Regions from separate parts of the Arthrobacter sp. UYEF3 genome, predicted to be linked through region 3. Evidence: riboswitches for the same ligand, from Rfam matches in the RefSeq annotation. Region 3 holds a riboswitch; each other region holds the start of a gene.
What was found. Region 3 has a riboswitch for S-adenosylmethionine ahead of ABIB14_RS12450 (DUF1737 domain-containing protein). Riboswitches for the same ligand answer to the same signal wherever they lie in the genome.
Positions count from the first base shown of each region.

Region 1: linked by a shared signal. The riboswitch ahead of metX (homoserine O-acetyltransferase MetX) and the one ahead of ABIB14_RS12450 (DUF1737 domain-containing protein) in region 3 are both predicted to bind S-adenosylmethionine.
Region 2: linked by a shared signal. The riboswitch ahead of ABIB14_RS00330 (aminotransferase class V-fold PLP-dependent enzyme) and the one ahead of ABIB14_RS12450 (DUF1737 domain-containing protein) in region 3 are both predicted to bind S-adenosylmethionine.

Region 1 covers NZ_JBEPNK010000004.1:36,980-42,867, forward strand. The annotation lists gene ABIB14_RS03825 (CPBP family intramembrane glutamic endopeptidase) at 1-295, shown strand, start outside; gene ABIB14_RS03830 (VOC family protein) at 406-1,044, opposite strand; gene ABIB14_RS03835 (hypothetical protein) at 1,250-1,468, shown strand; SAM riboswitch class IV at 1,526-1,641, shown strand; gene ABIB14_RS03840 (bifunctional o-acetylhomoserine/o-acetylserine sulfhydrylase) at 1,703-3,019, shown strand; SAM riboswitch class IV at 3,079-3,194, shown strand; gene metX (homoserine O-acetyltransferase MetX) at 3,208-4,410, shown strand; gene ABIB14_RS03850 (MFS transporter) at 4,575-5,888, shown strand, end outside.
Region 2 covers NZ_JBEPNK010000001.1:79,147-85,034, forward strand. The annotation lists gene ABIB14_RS00320 (Nramp family divalent metal transporter) at 1-846, opposite strand, end outside; gene ABIB14_RS00325 (class I SAM-dependent methyltransferase) at 945-1,703, opposite strand; gene ABIB14_RS00330 (aminotransferase class V-fold PLP-dependent enzyme) at 1,812-3,230, opposite strand; SAM riboswitch class IV at 3,264-3,377, opposite strand; gene hisN (histidinol-phosphatase) at 3,482-4,294, opposite strand; gene rsgA (ribosome small subunit-dependent GTPase A) at 4,377-5,492, opposite strand; gene aroA (3-phosphoshikimate 1-carboxyvinyltransferase) at 5,476-5,888, opposite strand, start outside.
Region 3 covers NZ_JBEPNK010000016.1:76,254-82,141, forward strand. The annotation lists gene ABIB14_RS12435 (glutamate--cysteine ligase 2) at 1-981, shown strand, start outside; gene ABIB14_RS12440 (O-succinylhomoserine sulfhydrylase) at 993-2,201, opposite strand; gene ABIB14_RS12445 (rhodanese-like domain-containing protein) at 2,198-2,617, opposite strand; gene ABIB14_RS12450 (DUF1737 domain-containing protein) at 2,614-2,880, opposite strand; SAM riboswitch class IV at 2,894-3,007, opposite strand; gene ABIB14_RS12455 (ATP-grasp domain-containing protein) at 3,310-4,257, shown strand; gene ABIB14_RS12460 (glycosyltransferase family 2 protein) at 4,241-4,846, shown strand; partial or broken gene ABIB14_RS12465 (formyltetrahydrofolate deformylase) at 4,843-5,056, opposite strand; gene ABIB14_RS12470 (PucR family transcriptional regulator) at 5,141-5,888, opposite strand, start outside.

The DNA.
Region 1 (5,888 bases), on a different contig from region 3:
GATCCGGCACGGGATCGTGGAGGAAGTAATTGTGGTGGGCTACCTGCTGGACCGGCTCGGCAAGTTCGGCTGGGGCATGCCGCTGGCCATCTTCGCCAGCTCCATGCTGCGCGGCAGCTACCACCTGTACCAGGGCTTCGGGCCCTTCATCGGCAACGCCATCATGGGCGTCATTTTCGCCCTTGTCTACACGAGGACGCGCCGGGTGATGCCGCTGGTGATCGCACACGCACTGCTGGACATCGTCGCCTTCGTCGGTTTCAGCCTCTTCGGGAAAGCGATCGGCCTGGGCTGACCCCGACGGGTTGCCGGGCCGATCTGCACTTTAAAGGGTTTCGGCCGCCAGCGGCGGGTGGCATCATTGGCACCCGCTGTTGGCGGCCGAAGTTTGGTTGGCCGAAGGCGTCAGATGGTGACGGCCCCGGAGGCGGTTTCGAAAGTGACGGACATGATCCCCGGCGTCCCATGCGGGGCCAGCCAGTTGACCGCCACGTCGTCGAGCGGCTTTTCCACCGGTTCGCCCAGCCACTCGGTGACACGCTCGGCTGAGCCCGCGATGGTGAGCTCAGACATTTTGAGGTTGCTCTCATACGCGTGGGACGGGTGCAGCGCAGGATCGCCCTCCCACTTGACCATGAAGGGGACCTGCGGATCCGCGATCAGGCCCAGGATGCCGATCTGCTTCCAGACCAGTTCGCGGCCGTCCGGGAATTTGCGGTTGCCGTCGACAGCCGAACGGCCCAGTCGCTCCTCGAAGGGTGCCAGGTCGCTAACCTCGACGCACCAGCCCATCCAGCCGCCGCCGGCCGCCGAGCGGGCGCGCACGGCCTGGCCGAACGGCGCCTTGTCCGAGGCAGGATGGTTCAGGACCTCCACGACCTCCACGTACTTGTGACCGGCGAGCGGAATAATCATGTTGCGGGTCCCGAACCGGGGGTGTACCCCGCCCTTGACGGCTTCAACACCGAGGGCGGTCGCAATTCGTTTGGTGGTGGCGGCGAGGCCATCCTGTTCACAGGCGTAAGAGACATGATCCATGCGCATGCCCTCATCTTGGCACTTTGTGATGGGGCTCTCAGCTTAGGTGACCCTAACCATTACGGAAGGTCATTCTGGCCGTCTGTACGGGCGCGGCTAGGCGGTCTGTAGCCAGCCGCTGGTACGGATGCCCCGGCGGAGGGATTCCGGCGACGGCTGTCCCGGGCCGCTGTCTCCCGCCGGGTAGATCCGGCAGGCCAGGGCCGGCTTGGTGCTGATCGGAAACAGGTCGTGGCCGCCGATGCTGAAGGTCGGGAATCCGCAGAAGGAATGGGCAGCGGCGTCGGCATCGGTGCTGCGGGGCGCCGTTGCGGGCCGGCTGCTGCTGGCGGTCCTCGCAGCGGATCCGCACGGCCAGAATGACGCCGGAGGCAGCGGTGAGAGCGGCGACGACGGCAATGGCGGGTCAGGCCGGCGCCGACGAGCGTGACTTCATCTTCGTCATAAAGCTATCCAGACGCCAGTGGGCCTTCCTAAACTAGAGCCAGGTCATGAGCGCCAGCATCAAGCCCCGGCTTGCTGGCCGGCAACCCTCCTTGCGCGGTGGGGTGCCCCGGGTGAAGACCTGGCCGTCCGGCGTCCGCCGGAAGGCAAGCGCGGCGCCAGAGCCGTCCGGGCCCAGGAGGCCAGGGCCGGCCTGTGCCCGGACACAGGGAGTTCTCCAATGTCTAACGCCTGGTCATTTGAAACACGCCAGATCCACGCCGGCCAGGAGCCGGACTCAGCCACCGGCGCCCGGGCGCTGCCCATCTACCAGACGACGTCGTTCGTCTTCCCCAGCGCCGAAAGCGCAGCCAACCGCTTCGCGCTCGCCGAACTAGCCCCCATCTACACCCGAATCGGCAACCCCACGCAGGACGCGGTGGAGCAGCGGGTCGCCAGCCTGGAGGGCGGACTCGGAGCCCTCCTGCTGAGCTCCGGCCAGGCCGCCGAAACCCTCGCCATCCTCAACATCGCGGAGGCCGGGGAGCATGTGGTCGCCAGCCCCAGCCTGTACGGCGGCACGTACAACCTGCTGGCGCACACGTTGAAGAAATTCGGCATCTCGGTGACCTTTGTGGCGGACCCGGACAACCTGGAGCAGTGGCGTGATGCCGTGCAGCCGAACACCAAGCTGTTCTTCGGCGAGGTAGTCTCCAACCCGCGCCAGGATGTGCTGGACCTCGAAGGCGTTGCCGGCGTGGCGCACCATGCCGGGGTGCCGCTGATTGTGGACAACACGCTCTCCACCCCGTACCTGATCCGGCCGATCGAGTGGGGCGCCGATATTGTGGTGCACTCGGCCACCAAGTACCTCGGCGGCCATGGCACTGCGATTGGCGGCGTGATCGTGGACTCCGGGAACTTCGACTTCGGCAAGGACCCCGAGCGCTTCCCGGGCTTCAACACCCCGGACCCCACCTATAACGGACTGGTTTACGCCCGGGACCTCGGGGCGGACGGAGCCCTGGGAGCGAATCTTTCCTACATCCTCAAAGCCCGGGTCCAGCTGCTGCGCGACCTCGGCTCGGCCGTCTCGCCGTTCAACGCCTTCCTCATCGCCCAGGGCATCGAGACGCTGAGCCTGCGCGTGGAACGGCACGTCGCCAATGCCATCAAGGTGGCCGAATGGCTGGAGGCCAGGGACGACGTCGAATCCGTCGCCTACGCCGGGCTGCCGTCCAGCCCCTGGTATGAGCGCGGCCGCAAGTACGGCCCGAAGGGCACCGGCGCGGTCGTTTCCTTCACTATTGCCGGCGGAGCGGAGGCCGGCAAGCGCTTCGTCGACGCCCTCGAACTCCACTCCCACGTGGCGAACATCGGTGACGTGCGATCCCTGGTTATCCACCCGGCGTCGACCACGCACAGCCAGCTCTCGCCCGAACAGCAGGCGGTCGCCGGCGTCCACCCCGGCCTGGTCCGGCTCTCGGTGGGACTCGAACACATCGATGACATCATTGCTGATCTTGAGGCCGGGTTCCGGGCGGCCAAAATCGCCTGAGGTCACACAGCCGTCACAATCTTCGCGCCTGCCCCGCCGTCTTTCGTAGAATCGAGGCAGGTCATGAGTGCCAGTGACAGCCCCGGCTTGCTGGCCGGCAACCCTCCTCTTGCGGCGGGGTGCCCCGGGTGAAGACCTGGCCTGCCGGTCAGCTGACGGCGGGCAAGCGCAAAGAATAGGTCCCGCACATGACGATTGCCGCCACCCGCACGGGTGCACCCCACAGCGAAGCAGCGAGCCGCGCAGCCGGCGACAACACAGGCGAAAAGGCAGGCGAAAAAGCGGCCAAAATCGCGGCCCGGTCCGTCCCGGACGGGACCGTGCGGCATCTTCGAATCGGCGCTTTGGCGCTCGAATCCGGTGCCACCCTGCCGGACGCCACCCTCGCCTACGAGACCTGGGGGACCCTCAACGCGGACGCGTCCAACGCGGTTCTGATCGAGCATGCCCTGACCGGAGACACCCACGTCACCCGGGGCGCCGGCGAGGAACCGGGGTGGTGGGAGCAGCTGGCCGGCCCCGGCGCGCCGGTGGACACGGACAGATACTTCGTCGTCTCGATCAACATCCTTGGCGGCTGCTACGGCTCCACCGGGCCCTCGACGCCCGCGCCGGACGGCAGGCCCTGGGGCTCGCGCTTCCCGCTGGTTACGCTCCGGGACAGCACCGACGCCGAAGCCCGGCTCGCCGACGCTCTGGGGATCGGCTGCTGGCACGCCGTACTGGGCGGGTCCCTCGGCGGAGCGCGCGCCCTCGAATGGGCCGTCAGCTACCCGGCACGGGTCCGGCGCTGCGCCGTGATCTCGGTAGGCGCCAGCAGCACCGCCGAGCAGATTGCATTCGCCCAGGCCCAGACCCTGGCCATCCGCCAGGACCCCCACTTTAACGGCGGGGACTATTACGGCGGACCGGAGCCGCATGCCGGTCTGGCCCTGGCACGCCGGATCGCCCACATCACCTACCGCTCCGCCGCCGAGCTGGACGGCCGCTTCGGACGGAACCCGCAGGCGGCCGAGGCTCCGCTTGAGGCCGGATCGCTTGCCGGCCGCGGCCGCTACCAGGTGGAGAGCTACCTGGACCACCAGGGCAACAAACTGGTGCGCCGCTTTGATGCCAACAGCTATATCGCCATCACCGAGGCACTGATGAGCCACGATGTCAGCCGCGGCCGCGGAAGCCTGGAGCAGGCCCTCTCCCGGGCCACCGCGGAGTTTTTCGTGGCTGCCGTGGACTCGGACCGGTTGTACTTCCCGGCCCAGTCCCGAGAACTCGCCGGCGCTCTGCCGGGAGAGGTGCCGGTGCACGTGATCGAGGCTCCGATCGGCCACGACGGCTTCCTGACCGAGATCGGCCAGCTCAGCGATCAGCTGCGCGAGGGCTTCTTCGGATAGCCGGCGGCGCCATCGACTGTGCATTTTTGCAGACGCGCTCTGCGCGAATGGTCGTTGAGCCTGCGCCGATGGCAGTCCATACTCGTTGAGAATAACGCTGTGTGTCACAACTCACACAAGCCTCAGGTTCACGGGGTGTCGACGGAGACATCGAAGGAGTCCCAATGAGTACGGAAAACGCCGCCGCAAGGCGCGCAGAAGAGCCCGACGTCAAAACGTCCGGCCTGAAGAAGGTAGTGGCGGCCTCGATGGCCGGAACGGTGGTCGAGTGGTACGAGTTCTTCCTCTACGCCTCTGCCGCCACCCTGGTGTTCGGCAAGATGTTCTTCCCCAACTCCGGCACGGAACTGGACGGAATCCTAGCCGCCTTCCTGACCTACGCGGTGGGCTTCGTCGCCCGCCCCATCGGCGGCATCGTGTTTGGCCACTTCGGTGACAAATTCGGCCGCAAGCAGCTCTTGCAGCTGAGCATCATCCTCGTCGGCGTCTCCACCTTCCTGATGGGCTGCCTCCCCAGCTTTGCGCAGATCGGCTACTGGGCGCCGGCCCTGCTGGTCTTCCTGCGCTTCGCCCAGGGCTTCGCCGTTGGCGGTGAATGGGGCGGAGCCGTCCTCCTCGTCGCCGAGCACAGCCCCAGCAAGTCCCGCGGCTTCTGGGCCAGCTGGCCGCAGTCTGCCGTCCCGATGGGTAACCTGCTCGCCACCGGCGTGCTGTACATCCTGTCCTCGGTCTTGTCCTCCGCTGACTTCCTGAGCTGGGGCTGGCGGGTCGCCTTCTGGCTGTCCGCCGTCATCGTCCTGATCGGCTACTACATCCGCACCAAGGTCCAGGATGCCCCCATCTTCCTCGAGGCCCGCAAGGAGGTCGAAGCGGGCCAGAAGAGCTACGGCGTTGCCGAGGTCTTCCGCCGCTACCCCCGCGGCGTGTTCACCGCTATGGGCCTGCGGTTCGCGGAAAACATCCTCTACTACCTGGTGGTCACCTTCTCGATCACCTACCTCAAGACGGTCGTCCACGCCGACACGGCCCGCATCCTGCTGCTGCTCCTCGTGGCGCATGCTATCCACTTCGCCGCAGTGCCGATGGTGGGACGGCTCTCGGACCGGCTCGGCCGCCGACCGGTCTACATGGCCGGTGCCGTGCTGGGTGCCACCTGGGGCTTCTTCGCCTTCCCGATGATGGACACCGGAAACGACTTCGCGATCCTCGCCGCCGTCGTCATCGGCCTGCTCTTCCACGCGCTGATGTACGCGGGCCAGCCGGCCATCATGGCCGAGATGTTCCCGACCCGGATGCGCTACTCGGGGGTCTCGCTCGGCTACCAGGTGACCTCGATCGTGGCGGGCTCGCTCGCTCCGATCATCGCCGTCGCGCTGTTGAGCGAGTACAAGTCCTCCGTCCCGGTGGCGATCTACCTGCTGATCGCCTGCGTGGTCACTGCAGTGGCGGTGTTCTTCCTCAAGGAAACCCGGGGCATC
Region 2 (5,888 bases), on a different contig from region 3:
AACGCCGGACAGGGTGGACGCGGCCAGCAGTAGCATGCCGATGTTGACGATGCCCGCGACGGCGAGCGCCACGATCACGTCCCAGCGTGTGGCCTTGACCAGCCGGGCGAGGGCATGGGGCGGGACATGCAGGTGCGGGTCCGGGCGGTGCCGGTCCCGGGACAGCGCCGAGTGGACATATATGGCGTGCGGCATCACGGTGGCGCCGAGCATGCTCGCGGCCAACAGCACCGTGTCCGGCCCCTGGAAGCCGGGCACCAGGCCGGCCAGGACGCCGCCCGGGTCTGGCGGCCTGATGAAGAGCCCGGCCAGGAATCCGACGGTGATGATGCCCAGCAGGAAAATGATGACGAACTCGAAGGGCCGCTGCTGGTTGCGGCCCTGCACGACAAGTAAGGCCATGGACATGCCGCCGACGATGATGGCGCCGAGGGGGAGTGGAAGTCCGAAGAGCAGGTACAGGGCCACCGCACCGCCCACCACCTCGGCCAGGTCGGTGGCCGCGGCCACGATTTCGGCCTGGACCCAGAAGGCCCTGCGCGAGGCCGGCCTGAGCCGCTCGCCGAGGATCTCGGGAAGACTCTTGCCGGTGACGATGCCGAGTTTGGCGGACTGGTACTGGACCAGCACGGCCATGACGTTGGCGGCGACGAGCACCCAGACCAGCAGGTAACCGTACTTCGCCCCGGCGGTGAGGTTGGCGGCCACGTTGCCGGGGTCCACGTACGCGATGGCAGCGACAAACGCCGGGCCGAGCAGTCCCAGGAGGGCGCGGCGTCGGCCCCGGACCCTGCGGACAGGCGGCTGCCCTGCGGGCGGGGGTTCGTGTCCGGTGACGTCAAGCACTGCGGGCTCCGATGAAAGTTCCTGTCGGCCTATATCGAAAAGTTAGGTACACCGAAATACTAGGCGCGGCCGCTGTTCCGCGCAATGCGGGCGCCACCTCAGGCCTTGGTGGCGCGCCAGCTTTGCGTCAGGTAGGGAAGCAGCAGGATTTCCCCGCCGTCGTGCCCCAGGTGCGTGTGGAGGTACCAGTCAAGGTTGCCGAGCACCTTGGCACGGGTGTCCTCGCCGGCGCGCAGGTAGTAGCTGCGTGACTTCGCCAGTTCCAGAATGTCCTGCGTGCCCACGGGCTCCTCCCAGCGGGTGAGATGACTCTCCAGCCCGGTGAATCCGGGGCCCAACGGCGGCTTGAAGTCCGGTTTGTGGACGTCGCCGGCATGCATGATCCGGGACAACCGGTGCACCCAGGGGACCGAGGTGTCGAGCTGGTTCCAGATCAGGCCGAGAACGCCGTGCGGGCGAAGGATCCGCGCCACCTCGGTGCTGGCCAGCAGTGGATCGCACCAGTGCCAGGCCTGTGCCACTGTAACCAAGTCGTACGCCGCCGGCGCCAGGCCCGTGTGTTCGGCGGTGCCCTCGACCGCGGTCACGCCCGGCAGGGCCCGGCGCAGCTGTCCCAGCATGTCCGGCGACGGGTCCACGGCCACGGTCCGGAGCCCCCGCGCAACCAGCAGGGCCGTGAACTTGCCGGTCCCCGCCCCCAGGTCGACGACGTCGCTGGCCGCCGCCGGCACGAGCCAGTCGGCTGAGTCCTCGGGGTAGCCGGGCCGGACCCGGTCGTAGTGCTCGCCGCCGTCCAGGAAGCTCCGGCCAAGCTCCCGCCGCCGGTCCTGGTGCAATTTGGGGCCGCCCCGTGCCACGTGCGATCTCCTTCGGCAGCTGAAGCTGGGTACCTATCGAATTTACCGCACGCGGCGGGCGAGGACGCTCCCGGTGCTAGCGGCTCCCGACGCCGGCCGCTCCCGTTGCTAGTCGAGCGTGCAGGGCGCGGCCCCGGCCGTGCCCGGCGTGTTGGGAGCCCACTGCGGGTAGCTGCGGGTGTCGTTGGCCGGCACCCAGCGGCCGGCGTCCACGACATAGTCCCAGCCGAGGCCGTTCCGCCGCAGCTCCTGGAGCCCGGCGAGCAGCCGCCGGGCGTCATCGAGCCGGGACCCGAGGCCAAAGCTGGCGCGGAGCGAACCGGCCGGCAGACCGAGCCGCTTCAGCAGCGGGTGCGCGCAGAACTGGCCGTCGCGCAGGCCGATCCCGTGTTCCGCGGACAGATATGCGGCGACCAGGCCGGCGTCGTATCCGGCGACCGAGAAGTTTACGACCCCGATCGTCCCGGGGCCGTCCGCCAGTGCGGTGTCCTCGAAGATGTGGTGCACGCTCACGCCTTCGATCTGTTGCAGCCCCTCGACCAGGAAGGAGCGGATGGCATCCTCGTGGGCGTGCCACTGCTGCTCGTCAAGTGCCTCGATCACCTGGCTGGCGCGGGCCAGCGCGGCCGCGCCGAGGACGTTCGGCGATCCGGCCTCATGGCGGGCCGGCCCGGTGGTCCAGCTGACACTGTCCAGCCGCGCGTCCCGCACGGCGCCGCCCCCGGCCAGGTACGGGGTGCCGGCGTCGAGCCAGTCCGGCCGGCCGACCAGCACGCCGGCGCCGAACGGGGCGTAGAGCTTGTGGCCGGAGAAGGCCAGGTAGTCGACGTCGTCCGCGGCAATGTTGATACGGCGGTGCGGGGCCAGCTGGGCGGCGTCAACGGCGATCCGGGCGCCGAATTCGTGCGCGAGGGCGGCGAGCTCACGGATCGGCAGGATTTCGCCGGTGACATTGGACGCGCCGGTGACAGCGAGCAGGCTTACGCCGCCGCGGGCGAGCTCCCGACGGAGCCGCGCCAGGGTGCCGGCCAGGGTAGGGGCTGCGACCACGCTGCGGTGCGGGACGCCCTGCCAGGGGAGCAAGTTGGCGTGGTGCTCGATGTCCAGGTAGAGCACCTCGCCCGTGTGCCGGCCGTGGGCAACGGGCAGGCAGCCGGCCAGCAGGTTCAGCGAGTCGGTGGTGTTCCGGGTGAAGATTACGGAATCGTCCGGGCGTCCGCCGACAAAGCCGCGGACGATGTTCCGGGCGTTTTCGTACACCGAGGTGCTCAGCTGGGAAGCGTAACCGGCGCCCCGGTGGACGCTGGCGTAGAACGGCAGGATCTCATTCAGGAACGCGGAGACCACCGACAGGGCCGGGGCCGAGGCGCCGTAATCCAGGTTCGCGTAGCGGACGTGGCCGCCCTGGATCAGCGGGGCCGGGATTTCGGCGCCGGAGACCGCGGACAGGGGCCGGCGGGCGGCGTCGAAGCGTGCCGCGGAAAGCTCCGGGCCGGCGGGGTGGGTGGGGATGGTGGCAGTCGTCATGGGACCTCGCTTGAAAAGGACCCCGCTGACAGGGATCCGCGCTTGCCGTGTCCGCTCCGGACCGGCCAGGTCGTCACCCGGGGCACCCCGCCGCGAATGGAGGGTTGCCGGCCAGCAAACCGGGGTTTAGCGCTGGCACTCGTGACCTGCACCGAGCCTAAGACATGGCCGGCCGAACCGAAAAGGGAAGTCCGGATTGTGAAGCGTTATGTTACGGCACGGCGCGGCCGGCCCTCCCTGGAGCGGGCCCGCTACAGCAGGTCGTCGAGCCCCGGGTTGAGGCGCTTGAGGACCTCAGAGTGGAGGATCGAGTTGGTGGCCAGGGCGTTGCCGCCGAAGGGGCCATCCTCGCCCTCGAGCGAGGTGAAGCGGCCGCCGGCCTCCGTCACGATTGGAACCAGTGCCGCCATGTCGTAGAGGTTGAGTTCCGGCTCGCAGGCGATATCGACGGCGCCTTCGGCCACCAGGCAGTAGGACCAGAAGTCGCCGTAGGCGCGGGTGCGCCAGACTTCCTCGGTCAGGCCGAGGAACTCGTCGAGGTTGCCGCGCTGTTTCCAGCCGCCCAGGCTCGAGTAGGACAGGGAGGCGTCTGCGAGCTGGGAGACGTTGGAGACCTTCAGCCGGGTGGCGGCTGCGAGGGAACGGCCCATGTACGCGCCGGCGCCCTTGGCCGCCCACCAGCGTTTGCCGAGCGCGGGTGCGCTGACGACGCCGACGACGGGTTCGCCCTCATCGACGAGCGCGATCAGCGTGGCCCAGACGGGGACTCCGCGGACGAAGTTCTTGGTGCCGTCGATCGGGTCGATGATCCAGCGGCGCGAGCCGTGGCCGGAGCTGCCGAACTCCTCGCCGAGGACGGCGTCGCGCGGGCGGGAACGGGACAACTGACCGCGGATGGCTTCCTCGGCGGACTTGTCGGCGTCGGTGACGGGGGTCAGGTCCGGCTTCGTTTCGATCCGGAGGTCGAGGGCCTTGAAACGGCTCATGGTCTGGGAATCCACGGAATCTGCCAGTACATGGGCAAGGCGCAGGTCATCGTTGTAGCTCGAAGCGGGTTGACTCATGGTTACAAGCTACCGTCAAAAAGCGCGGCGGCCGGGGAGGCCACGTCGCAGCCGCCGAGGAGACGCCGTTTGGGAGACGCTGCTAGGAGACGCTGCCGAGTTCCTTGGATTCCTGCGCTTCCATCCGCGGATCCGTGCCCAGCAACCGGCGCAGCGAGGCGAGCCGGGCCGGCCCGGACGGGCCCGCATGGCCGGCCCGTACCCACGCGTCCACCCCGCAGTTGACGGCTGCGGCGTCGTGTTTGCAGCCCCGCTCGCAGTCCTCGGTGCCGGGCGCCAGATCCGGGAAGGAGCGCAGGATCCGGTCCGGGTTTACATGGGCCAGTCCGAAGGAGCGGATGCCGGGAGTATCGATGATCCAGCTGCCGGCAGGTGCGTCGTTCACCTTCAGCGCCAGCGCCGAAGAGGAGGTGTGCCGGCCGCGGCCGGTGACCGCGTTGACGCCGCCGGTGGCCCGTTCGGCCCCGGTGAGCGCGTTCACCATGGTGGACTTGCCGACGCCGGAGTGGCCCAGCATGACGGTGACCTTACCGTCCAGGCAGGCCCGCAGCTGCGAGACCGCGACCTTGTCCAACCGGGCGGACAGGCCGTCGTCGGACCGGGCATCGATGCCGGATGCGGCCGAATCCGCGGTTCTGGAGATGATCACCGGAAAATTGAGGTGCTCGTAGTTGGCGAGCAGTTCGGCGGGGTCCTTGACGTCCGCCTTGGTGACAAGCAGCAGCGGCTCGATCCCGGCGTCGTAGGCGGCCACCAAGGCGCGGTCGATGAAGCCGGTGCGCGGCTCCGGGTTCGCTGCGGCCACGACGATGACGAGCTGGTCAGCGTTCGCGACGACGGCACGTTCGATCGGGTCCGTGTCGTCCGCGCTGCGGCGCAGCAGGGTCCTGCGGTCCTGGATCTTGACCAGCCGCGCCAGCGAGTCGGTCTCCCCGCTCACGTCGCCAACGAGGGAGACGAAGTCGCCGGCGACCACCGGATTGCGGCGCAATTCCCGTGCGCGGGCGGCGATGACCGTGCGTTCATCAGCGGTGCCTTCGCCCACGACGGCGGTGTAACGGCCGCGGTCCACGGTGATGATCCGGCCGGTGACCGCGTCGTCGTGGCTGGGCCGGTCCTTGGTGCGGGGCCGGGAGCCCTTTTTGCTGGGACGGATGCGGACGTCGGACTCGTCCCAGGAGTCAGTGCTGCGGGCCAACGGCGACGTCCTTGTTTGCGGTGGTTCCCTGGCTGAGCATGGCTGCCCACAACTGCGGGAAGTCGGGCATGGTCTTGGCCGTGGCGGCGATGTCCTCCACTTCCACGCCGGGCACGGCGAGGCCGAGAATCGCGCCGGCAGTGGCCATCCGGTGGTCCGCGTAGCTGTGCACAACGCCGCCGTGCAGGGTGGCGGGCCGGATGATGAGCCCGTCGGCGGTTTCTTCGGCATCGCCGCCGAGGCCGTTGATCTCGGCCACCAGGGCCGCGAGCCGGTCCGTTTCGTGGCCGCGCAGGTGGGCGATGCCGGTGAGCGTCGAGGGACCTGCGGCCAGGGCGCACAGGGCAGCGACGGTGGGAGCGAGTTCGCTGGTCCCGGCGAAGGTGGCGCCCTTGA
Region 3 (5,888 bases):
CAACAGATCCGGCAGTCCCGCGCCTTTGCGGACCAGGCCGCCCGCGTCCTCGGCGCCAGAGTTGCGGCGCTGGCCACGTCGCCCCGGGCGTCCGCCACCCACACCACGCCCAAGCCGCGGTATGCCACCATGCAGCAACGCTTCGGCCTCACCGTGCGGGAGCAACTGACCTGCGGTTTCCACGTCCACACCGGCATCGATTCCCCGGAGGAGGGTGTGGCCGTCCTGGATCGGATTCGGGACAAACTGGCGGTGTTGATCGCAATCAGCGCCAACTCGCCGTTCTGGAACGGTGCGGTGACCGGCTTCGAAAGTTACCGCACGCAGGCGTGGAACCGCTGGCCGGCGGCTGGACCCTCCATGATCTTCGGGAGCCTTGCCATGTACCGGCGTGTCGTCTCCCGGCTGCTGGAGACCGGGGTGCTCTTTGACGAAGGCATGGTCTATTTCGACGCCCGCCTGGCCCGCTATCACCCCACCCTGGAGGTCCGGGTCGCGGATGTCTGCCTGCGTGCTGAAGATGCGGCGCTGATCGCTGTGCTGGTGCGCGCCCTCGTGGAGTCCGCCAGCAGGGAGTGGCGCGACGGCGTGGATCCCGCCCCGGTGCCGACGGTGCTGCTGAAGATGGCCGCCTGGCAGGCTAGCAATTGCGGATTGCGCGGCAAGTTGCTGGATTTCGGCAGCTTCCGCCCGGCGCCGGCGGACGAAGTGCTTTACGCGCTGTTGGACTTCCTGGCGCCCGTCCTCGCGGAGCAGGGGGAACTGGAGCTGGCGCGGGGCGGCGTGGACCGGGTCCTGGCCAACGGAACGGGTTCGCAGCTGCAGCGCCAGGCACTCCGTGCATCCGGGCTGGACAACCCCGCCGACGATGCCGGGCTGGCCGCCGTCGTCGCCCATGCCGTGCGCGTTACCCTGCACGGCGCGGACGCCGAAGCGGCCGCGGAACCGGCCCCCGTGCTGTCGCGGGTGCGCCGAGGCTAGGCGGGCTTGAGTTAGACCTGCTCGAGCGACTGCCGGAGGTCACGGATCAGGTCCTCGACATCCTCCAGGCCCACCGAGAGACGTACGACGCCGTCGCTCAGCCCGATCGCGGCCCGCCCCACCGGCCCCATCGCACGGTGCGTCGTGGTGGCCGGATGGGTGATCAGCGACTTGGAATCACCGAGGTTATTGGAGATATCGATGATCCGCAATGCATCCAGCAGCGCGAAGGCGGCTTCCTTCGCCGAACGCCCGGCCGGGGGCGCAAGCTCAAACGTGAGCACGGTGCCGCCGGCTTTCATTTGCCGGGCGGCCAGTTCGTACTGCGGGTGCGAGGCCAACAGCGGGTACCTCACCCAGCCCACGGCCGGCTGCTCCTCAAGCCATTGGGCAAGCCGCAGCGCGGAGGCCGAGGAATGGTTGACCCGCAGCGCCATGGTCTCCAGGCCTTTGCTCAGCACCCACGCGTTGAAGGCGGAGAGCGCGGGGCCGGTGTGGCGCATGAGCTGCTTGACCGGGCCCTCGATGAACTCCTTGCTGCCCAGGATCGCGCCGCCGAGAACCCGGCCCTGACCGTCGATGTGTTTGGTTCCGGAGTACACGATCACATCCGCGCCCAGCTCGCCGCAGCGCTGCAGCAACGGGGTGGCGAAGACGTTGTCGACCACTACGGTGGCGCCGGCGGCGTGCGCCAGTTCGCTCACGGCCGCGATGTCCACGATTTCCTGCATCGGGTTCGACGGCGACTCGAAAAACACCGCCGTCGTTGGCACCGCCAGCGCCGACCGCCACTGCTCAAGGTCCGGGCCGTCCACAAAGATAGCCTCCACCCCCCAGCGCGGCAGGATCTCATTGAGGATGACGAAGCAGGAGCCGAACAGTGACCGGGCGGCGACGACGCGGTCGCCCGCGGCCAGCAGCGCCCCAAGGGCGGTGAATACCGCGGACATGCCCGACGCGGTGGCGAAGCATGCCTCGGTCCCTTCCAACAGTCGGAGCCGTTCCTGGAAGGTGGCTACGGAGGGGTTGCCGTAGCGGGAGTAGACGAAGCGTTCGTCCTCGCCGCTGAAGGCCCGCTCCGCGGCGGCGGCGGATTCGTAGACGAAGCCGGAGTTCAGGAAGACCGGCTCGGTTGTCTCCTGGAACCCGGTACGGTCGAGGCCGCCGCGGACGGCCTGGGTTTCGGGGCTCCAGCTCAGGGCATCGGGATTAAAACTCATTTCGTGCTTCCACCGCTGGTGGGGAGGCCACGGTTTTTCCAGCCGTTCACGGTGCGGGCCCCGGACCGGTCAGGTTCGCCCTCGAAGCCCTCCAGCACGTTGTAAGCGGTGTAGCCGGCCGCGGCAGCGGCGTTCGCGGCGGCGACCGAGCGCACGCCGGAGCGGCACAGGAAGACGAGTTCGGCGTCGGGTGCGGGTGCCTGCTCTCGAAGCTGCGCCAGGAACTGCGGGTTGGGGGTTCCTCCGGCGAGGTTCCACTGGACGAACAGCGGATCCCGCCGGCTGTCGGTGGCCGATGTGGTGACCGGTACGCCGACCTGTTCCCATTCCGCCTTGGTGCGAACGTCCACCAGCGTGGCGCCGGCGCCAAGTTTGGCCCAGGCCTCCTGCGGGGTCAGGTCTGCGGCGTAGCTCATGCGCGGCACTCGCCGTCGGCGCCGGCGATTGCTGCCGGCAGCACCACGGCCTGGGCAACGATCACGGCGCTGCCGTCGAAAGTTGCGGCGGGGCTGCCGTGCAGGACATAGCCCTCGGCCAGCGCGGCCGAAACGCGCTCGCAGAAGCTGCGGTCATCGGGACCGGTGAACAGGCGGTAGGCCAGTCGTTCTCCGGCGGCCGCTCGGGGCACGGCAGGGGCGGGGGCTGTGCCGGGCACAGCGGGTGCGGACGCGTCAGGCATGACGGAACTCCTTACTTCACGCTTGCAGCTCGAATGGTCGATTGCCGAGTTTTCACCTGAGGCACCCCGCCGCGAAAGGGAGGGTTGCCGCCCGGCAAGTCAGGGCTTGGCGCCGGGGCTCATTACTCACAAAAAATCTAACACCGACGACGGCGGCAGCCACCGCCGCCGTCGTCATGTGAGGTCACGTGGCACGGGGCCCGCGGCATTCCGGGACACAGGCCCGGGCAGCTCAGTAGTACCTGAACCGCGTGTGGGGGCCCAAGGCGCATATTCGGGTAGCCCCTACTCGGGCTATCCGATAGGTCTCTCATTTTTACTGAGGGGACAAGTCCATCCACCAGTTTTGTCCGGTGCAGCACTGGGGCGGCCGGAACTTCAACGAAGGAATTGGATTTTTATGGTCACTATTCACCAACAGGACCCGCTGTGAAGCCCCGCGCGCTCGTCACGGGCGCCGGCGGGCCGGCGGGACAGGCCATCACGACCCAGCTCAAAGCGCGGGGTGTTCCGGTCCTGGGTACCGACATCCGTGAGCTTCCGGAAGGCGCGGGCGTCACCGTGGTCCGCGTACCCGAGGCATCGGACCCGGAGATGGTCCCGGCGCTCCGTCGGCTGGTGGCCGTCGAAGACGTCAACCTCGTCATTCCCACCGTCGGCGAGGAACTGCCGCAGTTGGCGGCCGCCCGGGCCGGGTTCGGCCCCGACGTCCGCGTCGTCATCGGCGACCCTGGGCCGGTGGCGCTCGCCGGCGACAAGCTGTATACCGCCTGGCAGTTGCAGTCGGCCGGTGTGCCCGTCCCCCGGTTCGGGGTTCCGCGGGACTTCGCCAGCGCGGACGCCGCCATGGAAGCCCTGGGCGGCCCGGTGGTTGTCAGGCCCCGAACCGCCGGGGGCTGGCGCGGTGCGATTTTCGTCGACGGCAGCGGGGAAGTGGACTGGCACCACCTGCCGACCGGCCAGATCGTGCAGGAATTTATTCCGGGAACCGAGTACGGTCCGATGGTTTTCGGAACACCGGCGCACAACGCCGCGCCGCCGTTCGTCATTGTGGTCGAAAAAACGGAAATGGCCCACGGGATCGCCGGCAATGCGTCGGCTGCCCGCAGGGTCGAGGCGGGGGAAGCCATCGACGCGGGGAATGCGGCGCTGGCCGCGGTCCGCGTGCTGGGGCTGACCGGCCCGGTCGACGTCGTTGTCCGGCGCCGTGCGGACGGGACCCCGGTGGTGCTCGAAGTCAACGCCCGGTTCGGCGCCAACAGCGGGCTCGTCCCGGAGCTGCTCGACGCCGTCCTGGCATCCTTCGCGCTGCCCTCCTTCAATCCGGGATCCTTCCGGCAGGCTCCGGCGGCGTATGCCCATGTCGCTGTGGTTTGAGATCCGCGGCGCCCTGCGCCGCCGCGGGGAGCCCACCCTGCTGGACGAATGGCCCGCGGTGTCGATCATCGTCGCGGCCTTCAACGAGGCGGGCGTTATCGAGGACTGCGTGCGGTCCATCCAGCTGACCAGCTACGACCGCTACGAAGTGGTGCTGGTCGATGACGGCTCCACCGACACCACTGCCGAACTGATGCGCGGCCTTGCCGGGGCCGATCTCCGGATCAAGGTCCTCGGCCAGGCCCACGCCGGCACGGCCGCTGCCTTGAACCTGGGCCTGCGGCACGCCGCGGGCGAGGTTGTGATGCTTGTCGACGCGAAGGGCGTCCTTTCCCGGCACACCGTCAAACGGATGCTCCAAGGCTTCGGTGACTGGCGCACCGGTGCGGTCTGCGGTGACCGGTGGCCGGTCAAGCTGGACCGGCTGCTGACTCGGAAGGCGGCGCTTAACATCCGGGCCTATCGCCGGTCCGTGCTCGAGGACGCCGGGCCGTTCCGGGAAGACACAGCGGACGTGCGGTCGGACCTAACCCGGCGGGTGCGCCGTGCCGGGTACCTGGTAGGCTCCGCGCCTGGGCACTGGGACTAGCGCGGCACCACTGTCCTCCTGCCCTGCAGTATGACGCGGCCTTCGCAGTGCCAGCGGACCGCATCGGATAGCGCTTTGCACTTCCGTGTCCCGCCCGGCCGCCACCCGTTCGTCGGGGCCGAAGGTGTGGTTTACCTCCACCACCTGCTGGGAGAGGATGGGCCCTTCGTCGAGTTCCGCGTCGACGTAGCGGGCGGTGGCACCGACGGTGAAGCCGAACGGGCCGCGGAACTGGCCTTTGAGCACGTCACCAGCTTCGAGAAAACCATCCGCCGAGTGCTCTAGGCGGCGGGCCTAGGGTGCCAGCCGGGCCGGGCGCGGGGCGGGCGACGCGGCGGCAGCCGCGACGATGTGGAGGGTCAGCAGCCGGCCGGAGGTTCGCGGGTCCCCGCCCAGCAGGGCCTGGATCTTGTTTAGCCGCTTGTGCATCGTCTGCCGTTCAACGTTCAAGGTGAGGGCCGACGCCGTCGTGTTGCATCCCGAGTCGAGCCAGCACAGCAGGGTTCCCAGCAGGGCGGTGCCGTGTTTGCGGTCCCAATCCAGCACTTCCGCCAGGCTCGATTCCACGTAGGAGTCCAAGAAGCCGGGATCGGGCACAGAATCCAGGATGCGCTGGCCCAGAAAGTCCATGGCATCGAGTACCTCGCCCGCGGCCGGCGCCCCGAGCCGGATTGTCTCCTGCGCCTCAACGTAGGAATCATGGGCGCGGAGCCCATCGGCCACGGTGGGGCCAAAGGCCGCGTAGGCTTCGGAGCCGTCAACAGCGGACCGCGCTGTCCGGAGCAGCGCGTCACGCGCCGCGTGGGCGTCTTTGCGGGCCACGGCGCACAATACCGCCCGCTCGCCGTCCCGCTGGTGGGACTTGACGTTAACTCCCGCCAGACGCAGTGCGCGTTCGACGGCGGAGAAGTTGGCGTCCCGGCCCGACGTCCGGAAGACCGCCACCACCGCGGCCTGGCCTGGCTGAAGTCCGGCCTGTAGCCAGAGCTGCCGGATGGTCGCGTCGTCGCCGCCCTCGATCACCGATTCCAGCAGGCGCGCG